Regions from separate parts of the Bradyrhizobium sp. LM2.9 genome, predicted to be linked through region 2. Evidence: predicted binding sites of a transcription regulator. Region 2 holds the regulator's gene; the other holds the start of a gene.
The links. Region 2 encodes LexA, which represses DNA repair genes until DNA is damaged. Its sites were predicted from a motif close to TGTTCNNNNTGTGTTCNG; they were not measured.
Positions count from the first base shown of each region.

Region 1: a site for LexA is predicted at 4,305-4,322, ahead of ACVWW3_RS28670 (ATP-dependent Clp protease adaptor ClpS). Genes of this name have one in related genera too.

Region 1 covers NZ_JBSRYJ010000002.1:5,524,316-5,531,652, forward strand. Annotated here, with positions in the region: gene ACVWW3_RS28645 (enoyl-CoA hydratase) at 1-154, opposite strand, end outside; gene ACVWW3_RS28650 (MarR family winged helix-turn-helix transcriptional regulator) at 166-639, opposite strand; gene ACVWW3_RS28655 (TetR/AcrR family transcriptional regulator) at 684-1,292, opposite strand; gene ACVWW3_RS28660 (HlyD family secretion protein) at 1,435-2,682, shown strand; partial or broken gene ACVWW3_RS28665 (DHA2 family efflux MFS transporter permease subunit) at 2,630-4,244, shown strand; gene ACVWW3_RS28670 (ATP-dependent Clp protease adaptor ClpS) at 4,353-6,059, shown strand; gene ACVWW3_RS28675 (tannase/feruloyl esterase family alpha/beta hydrolase) at 6,093-7,337, opposite strand, start outside.
Region 2 covers NZ_JBSRYJ010000002.1:2,280,421-2,287,757, forward strand. Annotated here, with positions in the region: gene ACVWW3_RS12385 (S41 family peptidase) at 1-832, opposite strand, end outside; gene ACVWW3_RS12390 (alpha-hydroxy acid oxidase) at 1,129-2,262, shown strand; gene ACVWW3_RS12395 (HAD family hydrolase) at 2,276-2,902, shown strand; gene ACVWW3_RS12400 (hypothetical protein) at 3,072-3,263, shown strand; gene ACVWW3_RS12405 (molybdopterin molybdotransferase MoeA) at 3,490-4,701, shown strand; gene lexA (transcriptional repressor LexA) at 4,878-5,579, shown strand; gene ACVWW3_RS12415 (hypothetical protein) at 5,968-6,402, shown strand; partial or broken gene ACVWW3_RS12420 (ComEC/Rec2 family competence protein) at 6,541-7,337, opposite strand, start outside.

The sequences.
Region 1 (7,337 bases), 3.2 Mb from region 2:
GGATCACGCGGGCCGACGGATCGAACTCGGCGGATTCGATTGCATCGGCGAGCTTGCCGTACATCGCATCCGTCAGCGCGTTCTTCTTGTCGGGGCGCGCCAACGTGAGCGTGAGGATTCCGCCGTTGTTCTCGATCCGGACGTGCTCTGTCATGGGTCTCTCCTTTATTCCTCTGGATCTCTTGAAGGCTCTCTTGAAAGCCTTCTTGGAAATTTCTCTTGAATGCTCGTCAGCCAGCGCGTGACGATGTCGATCTCCGCGCTGGTAAATCCGTCCGTCAACGCCGCGTTGACCTCTGCCGCGTTGGCCTTCGCCTGTGCGAGCGCCGTGCGGCCCTTCGGCGTCAGCCAGACGCGCCAGGCGCGCCCGTCCTCGCGATCGGCGCGCCGCTCGATCAGTTTTGCAGCTGCCGTGCGGTCGACGAGGCCGGAAATGCCGGCGGGCCCCAGATCGAGCGCCGCGCCCGCCTCGCCCATCAGCACGCCGTCCTGCTTGCCGAGGATGAACAGCAGTCCCGCCTGCGCCGGCGTCACCTCGCTCGAAGGCTGCGCCGCCATCCAGCGCTGCAAGCGCCGCTGCGCAACGCTCAGCAGGTAGATCAGCCGATGATGCCTCGCGCCGGCTGCTTTAGTTCGCATGCGAAGTAGATAGCCGAGGCCGACCGAGTTGTCAAAAGGACTTGCTAGGCCGCCGCTGCGCGGCAGCCGCCGAGGAACAGAACCGCGCAGGTCTGCACCCGACGCTCGATCTGCTTGCGTGACGGCAGAGGCAGGCCGCCATAGATCGCCGCGCGTTGCGGCGCCGATGCGACCATGCCGATCAGCATGCCGGCGGCCTCGTCGACGTCGTCGAGCGCGATGAGCTTCTTCTTGACCTGGACTCGGAGCCAGCGCGCGAGCGCAGCGGCGGTTCGCGATATGCCGTTCCTGTAGAAATTGGCGGCGAGTTCGGGGAAAGCGGCCGATTCCTGAAGCACCATGCGCTGCAACGCCACGACCTCTGGATCGAGCGCAAGATCGGCGCAGGCCAGCAGCGCGGCGCGCAGGCCGACTTCAATGTCGACTTCGTCGCTGGCCTGGAGATCGACGGCAGAGAGCAACCGCTCGAGCCGGTCCGCGCACATCGCCTCGAACAGCACGGCCTTGCCCGGAAACAGCCGATAGAGTGTCTTGGTCGAGATGCCGGCGCCACGCGCCAGCTCTTCCGTGCTGGTCGCAGCATAGCCGTCGACGGCGAAGGCGTGGCGCGCGGCCTCGAAGACGATCTGCTTCGTCTCCTCGTCGCTGCGCAATTGCGGCCGCCCGCGCGGGCGGCATTCACTTGATGGTTTTGCCTGAGCCATGCTTTTGAATGATGCCTGTCATTCCATTGACAGTCCCAAAGCTAGTTCTATTTTGGAAATCGTCAAGTTTCCTAATTCAGGGGAGCCGGCCATGACCGTGCACACCAACCCGTCCAAGTCCGAAGCCGTCGTGATTCCAGGCGATGCATTGGAGGGCATTCTGCCCGCCACGCAATCCCCCGCCCGCACAAGAAAGCTGAACCTTCGCAAGCTGTTGCTGGCAGGCGCGGCAGCTGCCGCGCTAGCCGGCGCAAGCTGGTACGGCTACGACTATTGGACGGTCGGCCGCTTCCTCGTCTCCACCGATGACGCCTATGTGAAGGCCGACAGCACGACCATCGCGCCGAAGGTCAGCGGCTATCTCGACCGCGTCCTGATTGGCGATAACGAGCATGTGAAGGCCGGCCAGGTACTCGCGAGGATCGACGACCGCGACTTCAAGGTCGCACTCGACCAGGCCAAGGCCGACGTCGCTGCCGCCAATGCAACGGTGACGAGCAAGGAAGCGCAGCTCGACGTGCAGCAGGCCGTGATCGCAGCGGCGAGAGCGACCATCGATGTCGACAATGCCGCGAAACTTTTCGCCAAGCAGGAGAACAAGCGCTACACCGATCTCGCGGCAACGGGCTTTGGCAGCGTGCAGAACGCGCAGCAGGCGCAGGCGCGCGACGCCGGCGCCGATGCGGCGATCCAGCGCGATATCGCCAATCTCACCTCCGCCTTGAAGCAGGTCGATCTCCTGAAGGCCGAGATCCTGCAGGCCAAGGCCGCGGCCGTCCGCGCAGACGCGCTCCAGCGCCAGGCCGAGCTCAATCTCGGCTACACCACGATCGTCTCGCCTATTGAAGGCGTGGTCGGCAATCGCAGCTTGCGCGTCGGCCAATACGTGCAGGCCGGAACGCAATTGATGTCGATAGTGCCGGCCGAGGGCACATATGTCGTCGCCAACTTCAAGGAGACGCAGCTCACCAACGTGAAATCCGGACAGGCCGTCGATATCGAGATCGACATGTTCCCGGGTCAAGTCGTGCACGGTCACGTCGATTCCATCGCACCCGCAAGCGGCCAGGAGTTCGCGCTGCTGCCGCCCGACAATGCCACCGGCAACTTCACCAAGGTGGTGCAGCGTATCCCCGTCAAGATCGCGCTCGACGCCCGGCACGGGCCCGCAATTGCGCTCCGGCCCGGCATGTCCGTGATCCCGACCATCGCAACACGTTCGACCGCGCCGACCGCCAATGCGGCCGCCGCGCCCAAAGCGAAGCTCGTCTCCGGAGGGTCGTGCCATGTCAAACAGCCTCTCACTTTCGACGCAAGCAGCACCGGCCGCGACGTCTGATCGCCCGGTCGCCGATCCCAACCGTGCGAGTGCCGCGACCTGGATCGCGGTGCTTGCCGCCATGATCGGCTCGTTCATGGCGATCCTGAACATCCAGATCACCAACGCCTCGCTGCTCAACATCGAGGGCGGCATCGGCACCGGCGCCGACAACGGCTCCTGGATCTCGACGTCTTATCTGATCGGCGAGATCATCGTGATCCCGCTGACCGACTATCTGAGCCGCGTGTTCTCGTTCCGCCGCTACATGCTGGCGAGCGCGGTACTGTTTGCGGCGTTCTCCGTCGCCTGTGCCTTCACCCACGATCTGCCGTCGATGATCGCGATGCGCGGCTTGCAGGGCTTTGCCGGCGGCGTGCTGATCCCGATGGCGTTCACGCTGGTGCTGACCAAGCTGCCGAAGCCGCAGCAGCCCGTCGGGCTCGCGATCTTCGCGCTGTCGGTCACCTTTGCGCCGGCGATCGGTCCGACCATCGGCGGCTATTTCACGGAAAACTACGGCTGGCGCACCATCTTCTTCGTCAACGTGATCCCGACCGCTGTCATGGTGAGTGCGCTCTATCTGACGCTGGAGCGGCAGAAGATGCAGCTCGGCCTTCTGAAGGATGGTGACTGGGCCGGCATCGTCACCATGGCGATCGGTCTGTCGGCGCTGCAAGCCGTGCTCGAGGAAGGCAACAAGGACGACTGGTTTTCCTCACCCTTCATCATCAAGCTGGCGGTGATCGCGGCCGTCAGCCTCACGCTGTTCATCACGATCGAGCTCACGATCGAGAAGCCGCTGATCCGGTTGCGCCTGCTGACCCAACGCAATTTTGGCTTCGGTACCGTTGCCATGACCATGGTTGGCTTCGCGTTGTTCGGCTCGGTCTACATGCTGCCCGCCTATCTCGGCCAGGCGCAGGGCTACAATGCCGAACAGATCGGCAATGTGCTGGCATGGACCGGCCTGCCCCAACTCGTGCTGATCCCGCTGATCCCGAAACTGATGCGGCGCTTCGACACGCGTTATATCGCGATCACCGGGCTTCTGATCTTCGCCTACAGCTGCTTCATGAACACGGCGATGTCCCCGGACTATGCCGGCGACCAGCTCTGGATCCCGAACATCGTGCGCGCCGTGGGACAAGCCATGGTGCTGACGCCGCTGACCTTGGTCTTGACCGGCGGCATCGCACCGCAGGACGCGGCAGCGGCCTCCGGCATCAGTAACATGTTCCGCAACCTGGGCGGCGCGATCGGCACGGCGACGCTCGCCACCATCATCACCAAACGCGAGCAATTCCACTCCAACATCATCGGCCAGTCGGTCACGCTCGGCCGCGAGGAAGTCCGCACCCGGATCGCGCAGATGACCGAGTATTTCATGGCGCACGGCGTCCCCGATCCGAACGCCAGCGCGCGAGCAGGCGATCATCGCACTCGGCAAGACCGTGAAGCGCCAGGCGCTGGTGATGGGTTATTCCGACACGTTTGCCGTGATCGGCGTGGTGCTGGTGCTCGCCGCGATTGCGGTGCTGCTGACGCGGCGCGTGAAGGCGGCTGGCGGGCCGGCGCATTAGGACCTCGCCCATCACTCGCAGTTTGTCGCAGCTATCAGGCTTGACGGCCGCTTCTTTTTATGTTCCCTTTTCGTTCTTATCTATTTTAAGTTGTGTAAGGGGCATTTGATGAACGAAATTGTGCCGATTCAACTCGTCCTGCATAACGACGGAGACGTTCCGCGCGAGTTTTTCGTCGACCTGTTGCGCCGTATCTTTGGCAAGTCGGAGGACGAGGCAGCCTCCGTCATGGCCAGCATCGAGAAGCACGCGACCGCTGTCTGTGGTCCTTACCCACCATCCGTTGCGGACGCACTACTGGAGTCTGCCCGGCGGCGCATCGCCTTCGCCGGCCATCCTCTCCTGATTACGAGCGAAACGGCGAAGCCGTGCTGCGGGCTTTGCGACCAGCCTACCGCAAAATCGGAAGTTCATTTGACGAACCGCACAGTCTGGCTGTGCGCCGAGTGCGTGCTCGCTGCAGCAGCCGCATCCCAAGAACTACCCGAGGAAGAGTTCAACTATGCGTTCGGTGTCTTGAATTGGCATTTCTCCGACATCTCGCGTAGCCAGCTCGTAACCACGGTCCGCCAGTTTCCCGGCCACATGCGAGCAGACGTCCAGACTGCCATCGACCGCCTATTCGCCTCGCCGATCCGGTTGCTAGGCATCGCCGAGAATCGTCACGAAACGGTATCCGTGGCCCGACTGATGCAGAACGATAATTTCGCGGTGGCGATTGCACCACTTCAGTACAACGACGTGGACATTGGCGAGCAGGCACCGGCCAAGTGCCTCGACAATGGTCTCTGGCTTTGCTCTGCATCCGGCCTTCGCTACGCGGTGCTGCTGGCCGTTCATCGGGAATATAGCCGCGAGACCGGCGTGCGGATCGAAATCATGGTGCCGGCCGGGGTCGCGGGAGCAGCACTTGTCCAACAATGCTTCACCGCACTGGAGGACGCAGTGCAGGCCGCGCGCACCTATCGCGGCAAAATTTTATCGCTCGATGTCGATTCCGACTATCGCGGCCGTTCTCGCGGAATCACGGTGCACAGACTTCCCTCGGTCGGGCGTGACGAGGTGATCCTGCCCGAGCAGACGTTGCGACTACTCGATCGCAACGTATTGAACTTCGTAGGGACGCGAGACATGCTGCGCCACCTCGGGCAATCGACCCGCAAGGGCATTTTGCTCTACGGACCGCCCGGCACCGGCAAGACACACACCATTCGCTATCTTGCGACCCATCTGCCCGGACATACGACGCTAATCATCACGGCCGAGCAGATCGGCCTGCTCGGCGCCTATATGAATCTTGCCCGCCTCTTGCAGCCCGCCATGGTGGTTATCGAAGACGTCGACCTGATCGCACGGCAACGCGAGAGCATGAGCGGCTGCGAGGAACCGCTGCTCAATCGGCTCCTCAACGAAATGGACGGTTTGAAGCAGGACGCCGACATCCTGTTCGTGCTGACCACCAACCGTCCCCAGCAGCTTGAGAGCGCTCTCGCCGGTCGTCCCGGCCGCATCGATCAGGCCATCGAAGTGCCGCTCCCCGATGAGACCGGCCGCGGCAAGCTCGTCCGGCTCTACGGCAAGGGGCTGCCACTCGAGGACGCAGTGATCAGCGAAGCCGCCCGCCGCAGCGAGGGCACGAGCTGTGCCTTCATCAAGGAGTTGATGCGACGGCTGGCGCAGGCGAGCCTCGCGCGCGATGGCGGTAACTCCGTCATTTCCGCCGATATCGACGAGGCGCTCGACGACATGTTGTTTTCCGGCGGGCGGCTGAATGCACAGTTGCTGGGAGGCGCACAGGCGATGGCGGCGGGATGAGACCGCCGCAAACGCGGTCGGCGTCCCACGACCTCACGGCGCGCAGGTAAAGCTTGCCGCCTCCGTCACCGGGCCGCTCTTGTAGTGCGGCCAGGCCGGCCAGCGGCACAGCGGCAGCGCGCGAAGCGTCGCAAACGACGGTGCCTCGACCTTCTGCTCGGCGACTTCGAGGTCGCCGGGCGCCTTGCCCTTCTCGACCCAGTCGACCAGCGCGCTCAGCATGTCGATATTGGCCGGCGCGCCGGAGCCGACATGGTCGGCGCCGGGCGCGGTGTAGAGCCGCGCGAACTCCGCCGTCTCGGCCTTGCCGAGCTTGCGTTCGACGCTCTCGAAATAGCGGATGCCGGCATAGGGGCTCTGCGCATAGTCGGCCATGTGCTCGAGCATGATCAGCCGGCCGCCGCGGCTGCGAAAGCGGCTGAGATCGGGATCGGTGGAATCCATCAGGCTGGAGACCTCGAGCAACCGCGCCTTGTGCTGTTCGGGCTTGTACGTCGTCACGTCGAGCTTGGGATCGCGCGCGAACACATATTGAATCCCGCCGGCGCCGTAGATCCAGGCGATGCCGTTATTGGCCGCAGGCGGTTGCGCAGGCGGTGCCGTGCCGAGCCACCACGCGACCCAGCCGCCAGTCGGGCCAACCGCGGGCGTGTCCTCACCCGACACGCCCCAGCCCGGATAATCGTCGAGGCCGTTGGCCAGCGCGAACGGGAATTTGTAGGTCGTATGCAGCGTGTCGACCGCCTTGATCTGCGCGTCGGTGAGGCACTGGTCGCCCGTCTTGCCGCTGGTGCAGCGCAGGGTCTCGACCTTGAACGCCGCCTTGCAGGCGACGGGGTCCTGCACCAGCGCGTCATCGGAGCCGTCGGCCTTGTCGCAAGCGGCCCGCACGGCGTCGCCCACGAGCTTCACCTGCTTCGGATTGATCCAGCCGTCGCCCATGGTCGCGAGACCCGAACGGGTGCCGGCATGCTGCAGCCCGACCCAATTGATGACGGGCACGCGGGCAAAAATGCCATCGAAGTCGTCGGGATAGCGCTGCGCCATCGTCAGGCCTTCGCGGCCGCCTTCGGACGAACCCATGAAGTACATTTTCTCCGGCCTCTTGCCGTAGGCCCGCTGCATCAGTGCGACGGCGGCATCGCGCACCTTCTTATAGGCGCGATGGGCGAAATTCTCGAAGGCTTCGTCGTTGAGCGCGAACAGTTGCGGCGGTTCGCCCGGCTTGGACTCGTGGCCGGAGTCGGTGCCGTAGGTGACGAAGCCGCGCGCGAGCGG
Region 2 (7,337 bases):
GCTGGGTCTCTTCCGCATTGCGGCCGCGGGTCGAGACGACCTCGCCGCGCTGCAGAAACGCGCTCGACACCGACACGGCCTGGTCGAGCAATCCGCCCGGATTGTTGCGCAGGTCCATCACGTAGCCCACGAGCTTCTCCTGCGGGATGTCCTTGGAGATCGACGCGATTGCCTTCTTCAGGCCGTCGGTGGTCTGCTCGTTGAACGAGGAGACGCGGATATAGCCGATATCGCCGTTCTCGACGTGGAAGCGGACGGGGCGCACATGGATGATCTCGCGCTTGATCGCGACGTCGAGCGGGGCGTCGGCCCCCTTGCGCACGATCGTGAGCTTTGTCTGGGTGTCGACCGGGCCCTTCATCTTGTTGACGGCCTGCTCGAGTGTCATGCCCTGCACGGCATCGCCGTCGATCTTGCTGATGAGGTCGCCCGACATGATGCCGGCCTTGGACGCCGGCGTGTCGTCGATCGGCGAGACGACCTTGACGAGGCCCTCCTCCATCGTGACCTCGATGCCGAGCCCGCCGAACTCGCCGGAGGTGGTCTCCTGCATCTCGGTCCAGGCCTTGTCGTTCATGTAGCGCGAATGCGGATCGAGCGCGGTCACCATGCCGGTGATCGCGCCTTCGATCAGCTTGGCATTGTCGGGTTTCTCGACATAGCTCGCCTTCACCCGCTCGAATACTTCGCCGAACAAATTGAGCTGGGAATAGGCGTCATTCGCGCTCGCTGCCGCCCGTGCTGCCCATACGCCGCCGTGCGGACTGGCTACCAAAAGGGTCAGACACGCTCCGGTGAGCGCGCCCAAGGGGAACAGCAGGGTTTTCCGCATGGATAGACAGGCCTTTTTGCTTTGGGCTTCGGCTGCGCCATGCAAATGGCGATCCAGCCCGCTGTTCACAATACCATTCTGGTTTCTTCAAGGCCGAGATACCACGCCGGCGGCTAGACCGTAAAAAATCCCTTCGCCCGGGCCTAAACTTTTGGCAACGTTCCGAAACCGTTTCGCGCAAGACGGGAATCGGTCCGCCGGCCCACGCCTCGCAGCTATGCGATTTTAGGATGGTTTTGGAGGGCCGGACACGATAGGCGATGACAATAAGAGTTCAAATTCTCGGGAGGACAACAATGAATGACGCGCCCCGCACCCGGCCGGAGAGGAACGTCGAACTCGGCGCCAGCGCCGAGCCGTTCCAGAACCTGCACGAATTCATCCGCAAGGCGCGTGCCAATCTGAACCAGAACGCCTGGGACTACATCGTCGGCGCCGCCGAGACCGAGACCACGATGCGTCGCAACCGCATGGCGCTGGACGAAATCGCCTTCCGCCCGCGCGTGCTGCGCGATGTCAGCAAGGTCGTCGGCTCGGTCGAGCAATTCGGCCGCAAGATGCGCCTGCCGGTGGTGCTCGCCCCCGTCGGCGCGCTCGAAATCTTCGATCCGGATGGCGCGGCGAGCGTGGCACGCGCCTGCGGCACTTTCGGTGCGGCGCACATGCTGAGTTCGGTGTCCGAGCCCGGCCTCGAGAAGACCGCCGAGGCGGCACCTGGCGCGCTGCGCCTCTACCAGCTCTATGTGCGCGGCGACGATGCCTTCGTCGCCGACGTTGTCAGCCGGGCCGAGAAGAACGCCTATGCCGCCTTCTGCCTGACCGTCGATACCGCCCATTACAGCCGTCGCGAGCGTGACATCGCCAAGCGGTACGTTCGCGAGAGCCGCCTGCGCGCCACCGGCGGCGATTTCCAGAAGGGCCTGGAGTGGCGGACGGTGAAGATGATCAAGGACAAGTTCAAGATCCCGCTGATCCTCAAGGGCATCGCGACGCCAGAGGACGCGCTGATCGCGATTGATCATGGCGTCGAGTGGATCTACGTCTCCAACCATGGCGGCCGTCAGCTCGATCACGGTCGCGGCGCCATGCACGTGCTGCCCGAGATCGTCGATGCCGTGAAGGGCCGCGCGAAAATCATGGTCGATGGCGGTGTCTGTCGCGGCACCGACATCGTCAAGGCAATAGCGGCGGGCGCCGACCTCGTCGGCATCGGCCGGCTGCAATGCTGGGCACTGGCGGCGGCCGGCGAAGCCGGCGTGGCGCGCATGCTGGAGCTGCTCGAGGACGAAGTGCTGCGTTGCCTCGGCTTGCTGGGTGCGACTTCGTTCACCGAGGTCGACAAATCCTGCCTCCATGCAGCGACCGCAACCAACGCGCCGAGCGTGTTCAGCGCGTTTCCGCTGTTCGACCACGAGCCATATCGATACTGAGTGAAAGGACGCAATGACACCGCTCTCTCCCGGCAGCGCGGATGCGCTTCTGTTCGATCTCGGCCGCGTGGTGCTCGATATCGATTTCTCCAAGGCGATCGCCTGCTGGGCGGGACATGCCGGCTGCGAGCCCGATGCCATCGTCGCGCGCTACGTGCGGGACAGCGAAGCCTATCGGCTGCACGAGGTGGGCAAGCTCAGTGACGAGGACTATTTCGCCTCGTTGCGAGATTCGCTCGGAATCGGCATTTCGGACGCGCAGTTCCTGGAAGGCTGGAACGCGATCTTCACCGGCGAAATGCCTGATATCGCCGAGCTGTTGCCGCGGGCAGCGAAGCAGATGCCGCTCTACGTCTTCTCCAATACCAACCGGCCGCACGTGGACTATTTCTCGAAGGAATATGCCGACGTCCTCCGCCATTTCCGCGAGCTGTATTTGTCGTCCAGCATCGGCCTGCGCAAACCGAATGCGGAGGCCTTCGACCACGTCGTTGCTGCGATCGGCGTGCCCGCCGGGCGTATCGTGTTCTTCGACGATCTTGCCGAGAACATTGAAGGCGCGCGGGCGCGCGGCTTGACGGCGGTGCATGTGACCTCGCCGCGTGACGTCGGGATCGCCCTCAAGGCGCTGGGGATCTGACCGCCGGCCTGGCGCATTGCCAGGCAAGCCGACCTGCCGATCCGGAACAATTTCACCCGGGGACGAGGAACCAAAACACTTTGTGCATTTTTAGACAGAGTTCCGGGAACGGAATGCCACCCTCCGGACTCTTGAGTCCGTTGGGACTTCTACGGACGGATGCATCATCGTGTTGGGCAAGACCTACCTCACCAAGCAGGCCTCTCTTCTTCTTGAATTCGCCAGGACAACTTCAGACTCGGACCTTTCCGCCAAGCTCGTGAGCAAGGCCGCCGACCTGAAATCCCAGGCCGATCCGCTTCCCGACAAGGATCAGGGGTCGAAGGCGCCCGACGTAAGTCCCGAGCAGACAGGGACCTGATAGGCGCTGGCCGGGGCGCTCGTCATTCTCGTCCCTGCCATGGTCACTCTCCTGCCGATCTGTCTCGTTCCTCGGATCATGCCGCGACGGGCTTGATCTTGCCTTCCAGAACAATGTGAAGCAGCGGGATGACTGTCCCCGCTCAGCTGTTTTTGCCTCTGCGCCCGCGCTCGGCTAGAAGACTTGCGGAACATTCGCCCGAACGTGCCGAGCAGGAGTTTTCGCCGTGGCCTTGATGCCGGTTTCTGACGCGCTTGCCGCGGTGCTGGCGGGTGCAGAGCCGCTGCCCGAAGAGATGGTTGCCATCGACGAAGCCTACCATCGCGTGCTCGCGCGCGACGCCGCGGCCCGGCGCACGCAGCCGCCACAGGCGATGTCGGCGATGGATGGCTACGCGGTGCGTGCGGCCGATGCCGCGACGATCGATTCGAAGCTCACCGTCATCGGCGAGGTCGCGGCAGGTCGGCCGTTCGCGGGAACAGTCGGCGCCGGCGAGGCCGTGCGGATCTTCACCGGCGGCGTCGTTCCCTACGGCGCCGACGCCGTCGTGATCCAGGAGGACACGGTCGCCGACGGCAAGCGCATCACGATCAAGGAAGCCGCGATCGCCGGACGGCACATCCGGCCCGCCGGTGTCGATTTCCGCGACGGCGACGTGCTCCTGCGCAAGGGAAGCCGTCTCACCGAGCGCGACCTCGCGCTTGCGGCCGGGATGAATCACCCGCACCTCTCCGTTTGCCGACGTCCGAAGGTCGCGATCCTCGCCACCGGCGACGAGCTGGTGATGCCGGGCACCACGCCCGGTCACGGCCAGATCGTCTATTCCAACGGCTACGCCCTGCACGCTCTCGCTCGCAGCGAGGGCGCCGAGACCATCGACCTCGGTATTGCCGCCGACACGCTTGAGGCCACCACCGTCGGCATTCGACGCGCCCGCGAGAGCGGAGCCGACATCCTGATCACGACCGGCGGCGCATCGGTCGGCGACCACGATCTGGTCCAGCAGGCGCTGAGGGACGAAGGCATAACGATGGCGTTCTGGAAGATCGCGATGCGGCCGGGCAAGCCGATGATGCACGGGCGGCTCGGCGCGATGGAGGTGATCGGCCTGCCGGGCAATCCCGTGTCGTCCTACGTCTGCGCTTTCCTGTTCTTGGTGCCGCTGATTCGCGCTCTCTCGGGCCGTTCAGTGATTCACCATCGCCGCGAGCGCGCCGTGCTCGGCCGCGACGTCGGCGCCAACGACCAGCGGGAGGACTATCTACGCGCGCATCTGGAGGAGCGCGACGACGGCACGCGCGTTGCCCTTCCCGTCAACCATCAGGACTCTTCGCTGCTTGCGAATCTCGCTGCGGCACAGGTACTTCTCGTGCGCGCACCGTTCGCGCCGAAAGCCGAAGCAGGCACACCTTGCGAGGTGTTGCGGCTCCCCGTGTGAGCGCCCCGACAACGCATGTTCCGCGAACTTCGCTCTGTTCACGGTAAATTAAGCAGTTGCGGAACACATATCGAACATATAGTGTCCGTTCATGATTTGTTTCGAGCGTGTAGCGGCTTATTGCTGAATTCAGCGTCTCGGAATCGAACGACATCAAACGGGAGACTTTGGTCGAGATGTTAACGCGCAAACAATACGAGCTTCTGCGGTTCATCAATGAACGTCTGAAGGAAAGCGGCGTGCCGCCCTCCTTCGACGAGATGAAGGATGCGCTCGACCTGCGCTCGAAGTCGGGCATCCATCGCCTGATCACGGCGCTCGAGGAGCGCGGCTTCATCCGACGCCTGCCCAATCGCGCCCGTGCGATCGAGGTCATCAAATTGCCCGAGCTCCAGGCCGCCGCCGGCAGCCGCCGCGGCTTCACGCCGAGCGTCATTGAGGGCAATCTCGGCAAGGTGCGTGCGAGCTCCAGCCTGCCCGCGGACGATGGTGAACGTCCGGTCGCGGTGCCGGTGATGGGCCGGATCGCGGCCGGCACACCGATCGAGGCGTTACAGACCCGCAGCCACACTATCAGCGTACCGCCTGACATGCTTGGCTCGGGCGAGCACTACGCGCTCGAAGTGCGCGGCGATTCCATGGTCGAGGCCGGCATCCTCGACGGCGACATGGCGCTGATCCAGCGCAACGAGAGCGCCGATACCGGCGACATCGTGGTGGCGCTGATCGACGACGAGGAAGCAACCCTCAAGCGCTTCCGCCGCCGCGGCGCATCGATCGCGCTCGAGCCCGCCAACGGCGCCTATGAGGTGCGCATCCTGCCGCCGAACCGGGTGAAAATTCAGGGCAAGCTGATCGGGCTGTACCGAAAGTACTGAGCCTGTACGGCAGTCACGCAATTCCAATTGGAGTGGACGGATTGCCCGCTCCGGCTGGATAGTCATCCTGGTTCTGCACAGATTATCCGGCCGCTTCTCCGGCGGTCCATCCTCGACACGCCGCGCCAAGCATCCCAGAGGCTTCGCGGCGTTCCGGTTTGAGGAGACGTCTGCGCAACGGCATCTCCGGCCGCTGACGTGCGCGACCGAAATGCCCAGGAGCAGGCTTTGTTCCTCGCCGATTCGGGAAAGATAAAGTGATCGCGGCGTGCGGAAACCAGCCGCAGATTTGCCCATAACCAAGCAGAGGCTTGTGTGTTTCCACTCTGATAGGGGCCTGCGCCTCGATAAGAGACGCCGGTTGCTATCCCAGCATGAGGAGCACCCGATGTGTGACTACAGCCTGCATGCCATCGCGTCGCGCCCCGCCGAAATCGGCGAGACGGTCGTCACGACAACCTTCCGCGGCACCTCGACGCGTGGTTTTGCGTCCGCAGCCGATCCGACTGTGGCCGTCTGCCTGCTGCCGGGAACGGAGCTCGCCTTCGCCGACAACATCCGCTACGACAATCGCTGGATCTGGACACGCACGATCAATTCCCGTGTCGGCAAGTTCGGCAAGATCGATCCGCACATTCCCGACCGCCATCATGACGCGATCGAATTCCCCGACGGCAAATACGTGCTGGTGACCCAGCTTGTCGAAGGACAGCGCGCGACCGTGCTGCAACTGCCGGTGACGCTGCCGGCCGGCGAGCGCGAGCACAAGCCGCAGATCATGGCCAACAGGCAGCCGACCATCACGCGCCTGCCGATCGGCTGACACGGTCGCCCTCCGGCCACGGGATCGGAGGCCAGGATTGATTTGCAATCGCCGGCCGTGGCCGGCGAGGTGGTGTGGTTTGCGTCCAGCGAATCCGATCGGATGCACCAGCCGACTGCATCTCTCCGCACGATCCGATTAATCGTCGGCTTGCAAATCGATTTCCGCCGGCGTTGCGTCCTTGCTGCGTGGCGGGATCGCTTTCGGCGCAAGACTGCCGTCGAAATCACCTTCGCCTGCGCCGGCCGGCAACCAGGGACGGCTCGTGCCTCTTTCCCTCACCGCCTGAACTGCAAAGCCGTCACCACGCTGCGTCAGCGCCAGCGCGCTCTGGCTCGCGAGCCGCCGTCGATCGACCACCATCGCGGCGCAATCGGGCGGCGCGGGACGTGCCGTCACCACCAGCGCGGCGCGGTTGCAATCGTCCGCCAGCGCGTCGATGCGCAGTGCCAGCGCGACCAGCCGCCCATCGGCGAGCGGCGTCACGCAGCCGGATTCATCGCAAGACACGCCGGCGGCCAGCGAGGCGCTGGCGGCATCGCGCGGATCGGCGTCGGCAGCCAACCACTCCTTGAGCAAAAAGCTATCCTTGCTCGTCTTGATCAGGTGAAGATGTCCGTCCTTGCCCCGCACCGCGACGCTCTGGCCATCCCCGGCAATCAGGATGTCGGGCTGCCGCACCGACAGCCCCCAGAGGATCGCGACCAGCAGCACCAGTGCGCCGGACCAGCGCAGCGGCGTGCGCAACAGGCCCAGCACGATGATCCCCAGGCTCGCCGCGATCAGCGGCGCGATGCCGAAAGCCGGGATGCGGCCGATCGCGCCCGGCAATGCCGCGACCCAGCGCGAGACCACGACCATCCAGTCGATGCCGATCCCCATCAGCCACCAGAACACGCTATCGAGCCCGAAGGGAGCCGCAAGCAGCCCGAGCA